2 regions of the Blastococcus goldschmidtiae genome follow, and region 2 is predicted to be linked to the other one. Evidence: riboswitches for the same ligand, from Rfam matches in the RefSeq annotation. Region 2 holds a riboswitch; the other holds the start of a gene.
What was found. Region 2 has a riboswitch for S-adenosylmethionine ahead of thrC (threonine synthase). Riboswitches for the same ligand answer to the same signal wherever they lie in the genome.

Region 1 (3,396 bases), on a different contig from region 2:
CTCCCCCCAGCCCGCCGTCGGGTGACCGGGCCCGGCGGGGCCGACGACGTGGCTGTCGCCGGTCAGCGCGTGCTCGACGAGGACGGCGTTGCCGCCGTCGGCGGCGAGCGTGCCCCACGTCTCGTAGGCGGCCCGCACGTCGGCGAGCTCCCCACCCCGCTCGAGCGGGACGGCGGGCAGGTCGAGGAAGAGCCGGTCACCGACCGGATCCCCCTCCACCCACCCGCCCATGCCGCCTGCGTTCCGGCTCAGGCGGACTTCGCGGCCCGGAACCCGGCCTCGAGGTCGGCGAGGATGTCCTCGATCCCCTCCAGGCCGACGGCCAGGCGCACCAGCCCGGGGGTGACACCGGTGGTCAGCTGCTCCTCGGGGGTCAGCTGCGAGTGCGTGGTCGACGCCGGGTGGATCACCAGCGAGCGCACGTCACCGATGTTGGCCACGTGGCTGTGCAGCTCGAGCGCCTCGACGAACTTCTGGCCGGCCTCCTTGCCGCCGTGCAGCTCGAAGGTGAGGACGGCGCCGGCGCCCTTCGGGCAGTACTTCTGCTGCGCCGCGTGCCACTGGTTGGTGGGCAGGCCGGCGTAGTTGACCCGGTCGACGGCGTCGTGGGCCTCGAGGAACTCGGCCACCCGCTGGGCGTTGGCCACGTGCCGGTCCATCCGCAGCGACAGGGTCTCGATGCCCTGCACGACCAGGAAGGCGTTGAAGGGCGAGACGGCCGGGCCGAGGTCGCGCAGCAGCTGCACCCGGGCCTTGAGCGCGAAGGCCGGCGCACCGAGATCGGCGTAGACCACGCCGTGGTACGTCGGATCGGGAGTGGTGAACATGGGGTGCTTGCCCCCGCGCCAGTCGAACGAGCCGCCGTCGACGATCACGCCGGCGATCGCGGTGCCGTGCCCGCCGAGGTACTTGGTCGCCGAGTGCACGACGACGTCGGCACCGAACTCGAAGGGGCGGATCAGGTAGGGCGTGGCGACGGTGTTGTCGACGATGAGCGGGACGCCGTTGCGGTGCGCGACGCCGGCGACGGTCTCGATGTCCAGGACGTCGCCCTTCGGGTTGCCGATGGTCTCGGCGTAGAAGGCCCGGGTGTTCTCCTGCACCAGCGACTGCCAGTTCTCCGGGTCGTCGGGGTCCTCGACGAAGGAGACCGTGATGCCCATCTTGGGCAGCGAGTGGTGCAGCAGGTTGTACGTGCCGCCGTAGAGGGATGCCGACGCGACGACGTGGTCGCCGGCCTCGGCGAGGTTGAGGATGGCCAGCGTCTCGGCGGCCTGCCCGGAGGCGACCGCCAGTGCCGCGACGCCGCCCTCCAGCGAGGCGACGCGCTGCTCGAGCGCGTCCTGCGTCGGGTTCATGATCCGCGTGTAGATGTTGCCCATCTCGGCCAGCGCGAACAGGTCCGCGGCGTGCTGGCTGTCGCGGAACTGGTAGCTGGTCGTCTGGTAGATCGGCAGGGCGCGGGCCCCGGTCGTCGGGTCGGGGCTGGTGCCGGCGTGGATCTGCCGGGTCTCGAAGCTCCAGTTCTGCGGGTCGCTCATGCGCCGTCTCCTCTCGCTCAGGAGATCCCGCGGCGCACGGGAGCCCCGTCCTTGCCCCCGCGGCGGGCGCCGCGACGGCCGGCTCTTCCCCTGGAGCACCTCAGACGGAGTAGGAGGTTGCCGGGCAGTCAGCCAGGTGCTTCGCACTGCCTCTCGTGAGCCATCGCGATCTTATGCACGCCGGATGTCTCACGTGAAACACGGGCCCCAACGGCCCCGTCCCGAGGCTCGCCCCGAGCTTGCGAGGGGTGAGGAGGACGGGGTCCTTGTTCAGAGCACCTTGGAGAGGAAGGAGCGGGTGCGTTCGTGCTGCGGGTCGGTGAGCACCCGCCGCGGGTCGCCGGCCTCGACGACGGCGCCGTCGTCCATGAACACCAGGCTGTCGCCCACCTCGCGGGCGAAGCCCATCTCGTGGGTGACCACCACCATGGTCATCCCGTCCGCGGCCAGGCCCCGCATGACGTCGAGCACCTCGCCGACCAGCTCCGGGTCCAGGGCCGAGGTGGGCTCGTCGAACAGCATGAGCTGCGGCTCCATCGCCAGGGCGCGGGCGATCGCGACCCGCTGCTGCTGGCCGCCGGAGAGCTGGTTCGGGTAGTTGTGGACCCGGTCGCCCAGCCCGACCCGTTCCAGCAGGGCGGCGCCGCGCTCGCGGGCCTCCGCCCGCTTCACGCCCTTCACCTGGATCGGCGCCTCGACGACGTTCTCCAGCGCGGTCATGTGCGGGAACAGGTTGAAGCGCTGGAAGACCATGCCGATCTCGCGGCGCTGGGCGGCCACCTCGGCGTCGCGCAGCTCGTGCAGCCGGCCGCCCTTCTCGCGGTAGCCCACCAGGTGGCCGTTCACCGACAGCCGTCCGGCGTCGATCCGCTCCAGGTGGTTGATGCAGCGCAGGAACGTGGACTTGCCCGACCCCGACGGGCCGACGATGCACATGACCTCGCGCGGGGCGACCTCCAGGTCGATCCCCTTGAGCACCTCCACGTGGCCGAAGGACTTGTGCACGTCCTCGGCCTTCACCATCGGTGGGGTCGGCACGCTGCTCATCGGACGCTGCCGGCCTGGGCGGCCTCGCGGGCCGCCCGCTGCTGCCGCGTCTCGCGGTTGCCGAAGCCGCGGCTGAACCGCTTCTCCAGGAAGTGCTGCCCGATCATGAGCAGGCTGGCCAGGGCCAGGTACCAGAGGATCGAGGCGACGGCCATCGGGATGACCTGGAAGGTACGGCTGCCGATGGCGCGCAGCTGGAAGTTGAGCTCGTTGGACACCGGCACCGCGATGAGCAGGGAGGTGTCCTTGAGCATCGCGATCGTCTCGTTGCCCATCGGCGGGATGATCACCCGCATCGCCTGGGGCAGCACGATCCGGCGCATCGTCTTCGCGCGGCTCATCCCCAGTGCGGCGGCCGCCTCGGTCTGCCCGGGGTCGACCGACTGGATGCCGGCCCGCACGATCTCGGCCGCGTAGGCGGCCTCGGACAGCGCCAGCCCCAGCAGGCCGGCGACGAACCCGCGGAAGATGTCGTTGCCGTCCAGGCTCAGGAAGCGCCAGTCGCCCTGCCAGCCGAAGAAGCCCATCAGCTGCTGGTCGAAGGGGAAGCCCAGCTCGTAGGTCGAGTACAGCGCCCCGAGACTGGCCGAGAAGAACAGCAGCACGATGCGTGGGATGGCGCGGAAGAACCAGATGTAGACCCACGCCGCGCCGGAGACGACCGGGTTGGCCGACAGCCGCATGATCGCCAGCACGATGCCGAGCAGGATGCCGATGGCCATGGCCAGCACCGTCATGATCAGCGTGGTCCGGGCGCCCCGGAGGACGGCGTCGCTGAACATGTTCTCGACCATGAAGTCCCACCGGA
Region 2 (3,396 bases):
GATCGGCAAGGACCCCGACCTCCCCGACCACCCGCCGGAGCTGGTCGGCGCCAACATCGTGCACACCCACGACCTGCCCACCACGCATGAACTGCTGCGCGGCATCCGGGCGGTGCTCGACGAGTTCCCCGGGGAGCCGGCCATGGTCGGCGAGGTCAACCTGCGTTCACCGTCCCTGATCGCCCCCTACTACGGCGCGGGCGACGAGCTCCACCTCGCCTTCAACTTCGTCCCCCTGTCCGGGCCCTGGGACGCGTCCTTCTGGCGCTCGGTGGTCGAGGAGACGCTGGCGGCGCTGCAGCCCAGCGAGGCCTGGCCGACCTGGGTCCTGTCCAACCACGACAACCCCCGCCACCGCACCCGCTACGGCGGGTCCGCGGCCCGGGCGCGCGCCGCCGCGGTGCTGCTGCTGACCCTCCCGGGCACGCCCTTCCTGTACGCGGGCGAGGAGCTGGGGCTCCAGGACGCCGTCGTCCCACCGGACCGGCAGGTCGATCCGGGCGGCCGCGACGGCTGCCGGGCACCCATCCCCTGGACGGCGGAGGACGGGCACGGCTGGCCGCCGCAACCCTGGCTGCCCTTCCCCCCGGAGGCCGCAGCGTCCAGTGCCGCCGTCCAGCGCGAGGACCCGGCCTCGATCCTGCACCTCTACCGGCGGCTGCTGGCGGTCCGCCGTGGCTCGCCGGCCCTCGCGCTCGGTGCCTGGAGGACGCTGCCGGCTCCGGAGGGCGTCCTCGCCTACGAGCGGCACGCCCCAGGAGACCGACGGGTCGTCGCGGTGAATTTCACCGGCCTGCCGGTCCCCTTCCCACTGGGCGAGCCCGCGGACGTGCAGCTCTCGTCGGCGGGCCGTCCCGAGGGCGTCCCCTGGACCGGATCCCTGGAGCCCGACGAAGCCGTGCTGCTGATCCCGGGGACACCTCCCGGCTGAACGGCTGCGGTCAATGCACCGGGAGGACGGCACGCACGGCCTGGGCCCAGCCCTCGCCCATCGCGGCGTCCGTGACGGTGGCGTTGGGGACGGCGGCGATCCGGTCGGCCATCCCGTCGACGCCGGCCCCGTTCGCGGTGATCCACAACCGGCCGACCGCGGGCGCCATGTCCAGGTCGCTCACGCTGTCGCCGATCGCCACCGCATCGGCGGGGTCGATCCCGCGGCGCTCCAGGTCCCAGGCGATCGCCGCGCCCTTGGAGATCCCGCGCGGCATCAGGTGGTAGACCCGCGGCGGCGCCGGGTCGGGGTCCAGCGTCATCCGGGAGGTGGCCGGGATGGCGCCGTTGTCCTTGAGGGTCAACCAGCCCACGCCCTGCTCGGCCAGCCACGCATCGACGGCGACGGGGTCCACCCGCCCGCGCAGCAGCGCGTCGGTGTCGTGCGTGGTGTGCCAGGGCGCGTGCCACTCCAGCCGGCCCGGATGGGCGGCGACGAGCTGCTCGACGACGCCGAGCGAGGCCATGACCTCCATCGGCGTCCGGCCGGCGTGCTCGGCGGGCAGCTCACCGGTGAACCGGTGCGTCCCCCTGCCGCCGTCCCAGGCGAGCACCGCGCCGAGCTCGGCGATCGCGCCGTCGGCGGCGAAGATCCGCGCGGCCTCCACGACCTGCTCGAACGTCCGCCCGCTGACCAGCACCAACGGCACCCCGGCCCGGTGCAGCTCGAGCAGCGCCGTCGCCGGGTCGGCCGTCAGATCCCGTGCGGCGGTGTGCCAGAAGGACCCACGCGGTCCCACCATCGTGCCGTCGAGGTCGGTGTAGACGATCCGCGCTGCCACGCCCCCCATCCTGTCCGCCGCCGCACCGGCAGCGGAGGGTGGGTAGAGTTGCCGGCGTTCACTCATCCAGAGGGGCAGAGGGACACGGCCCGATGAAGCCCCGGCAACCGCCGCTCATGCGACCCCGCACCCCGGTGCGGCCAGCGTCTGCGGGGAGGTGCCAATTCCGTCCCGCACGGCTCGACGGCCCGACGCGGGGAAGATGAGGAGGTAGTCGTCGCATGACTCTGACCGCTCCCGGTTCCGCCCAGGCCGACTCCAGCGCCGGTGGCCCCGTGCCGCCGTGTCCCGCCCGCGGGCTGATCTGCCGCAACTGCGGTGCAACCTTCGGCCTCGTCGCCGAGCACGCCTGCGCCGAGTGCTTCGGCCCGCTCGAGGTCGACTACGACCCCGAGCTCATGCGCGCGGTCACCCGCGAGCAGATCGAGGCCGGCCCGCAGAACATCTGGCGCTACGTAGCCCTGCTGCCCGTGGGCCAGGACCCGGCCTCCCGCGTCTCGCTCGACCCGGGCATGACGCCCCTGGTCCGCGCCGACCGCCTCGCCCAGGAACTGGGCATGACCGGGGGCCTGTGGGTCAAGGACGACTCCGCCAACCCGACGCACTCGTTCAAGGACCGCGTGGTCAGCCTCGCCGCCACGGCGGCCAAGGGGCTGGGGTACACGAAGATCGCGGCCGCCTCCACGGGCAACCTGGCCAACTCCGTCGCCGCGCACGCCGCCCGCATGGGGCTGCCGTCGTTCGTCTTCGTCCCCTCCGACCTGGAGCCCGGGAAGATCGTCCAGTCGGCGGTCTACGGGCAGACGCTGGTCGCCGTCGACGGCTCCTACGACGACGTCAACCGGCTGACCAGCGAGCTCGCCGAGACCGACGAGTTCGAGGACACCGCCTTCGTCAACCAGAACGTGCGGCCCTACTACGCCGAGGGCTCCAAGACGATGGGCTACGAGCTCGCCGAGCAGCTCGGCTGGCGCATCCCGGCCCAGGTCGTCATCCCCATGGCGTCGGGCTCGCTGCTGACCAAGGTGGACAAGGCGTTCCGCGAGCTCACCGCCGCGGGCATCGTCGAGGCCACCGAGTGGGCGATCTTCGGAGCGCAGTCGGCCGGCTGCGACCCGATCGCCACCGCCTTCGACAACGGCTGGGACGTCGTCAAGCCGGTGAAGCCCACCGGCATCGCGAAGTCGCTGAACATCGGCAACCCGGCCGACGGCCCGTACGCGCTCGACGCGATCCGCCGCACCGGTGGCGCGGTCGGCCGGGTCGGGGACGACGAGATCGTGCAGGGCATCCGTGACCTCGCCCGGACCACCGGCGTGTTCGCCGAGACCGCGGGTGGCGTGACCGTCGCCGTCCTCCGCCAGCTGGTGGGGAACGGGCGGCTGGACCCGGCCAAGGAGACCGTCGTCCTCAACACCGGTGAGGGGCTCAAGACGCTGGACCCGCTGATGCCGGTCGTCGGCCCGACGCACCAGGTGGAGCCGTCGCTGAAGTCGGCCCGCGCCGCAGGCCTCATCGGCTGACTCCGCGTCACCGGATCGGTGGATCCGGGAACGCGCCGTGCCTGATGTCTGTGTAACCCACGTCACTCTGTTGTAGGTTCTCGCGCGGTTCACTCCTTCTC

Region 1: it holds a riboswitch for S-adenosylmethionine, as region 2 does, so the genes downstream of both, RM425_RS01615 (bifunctional o-acetylhomoserine/o-acetylserine sulfhydrylase) here and thrC (threonine synthase) in region 2, are expected to answer to the same signal.

What each region holds. Positions count from the first base shown of each region.
Region 1 covers NZ_JAVREI010000001.1:332,299-335,694, forward strand. Annotated here, with positions in the region: gene metX (homoserine O-acetyltransferase MetX) at 1-231, opposite strand, end outside; gene RM425_RS01615 (bifunctional o-acetylhomoserine/o-acetylserine sulfhydrylase) at 249-1,541, opposite strand; SAM riboswitch class IV at 1,584-1,702, opposite strand; gene RM425_RS01620 (amino acid ABC transporter ATP-binding protein) at 1,812-2,588, opposite strand; gene RM425_RS01625 (amino acid ABC transporter permease) at 2,585-3,396, opposite strand, start outside.
Region 2 covers NZ_JAVREI010000003.1:207,635-211,030, reverse strand. Annotated here, with positions in the region: gene RM425_RS07920 (alpha-amylase family glycosyl hydrolase) at 1-931, shown strand, start outside; gene RM425_RS07915 (HAD family hydrolase) at 942-1,772, opposite strand; SAM riboswitch class I at 1,832-1,981, shown strand; gene thrC (threonine synthase) at 1,994-3,295, shown strand.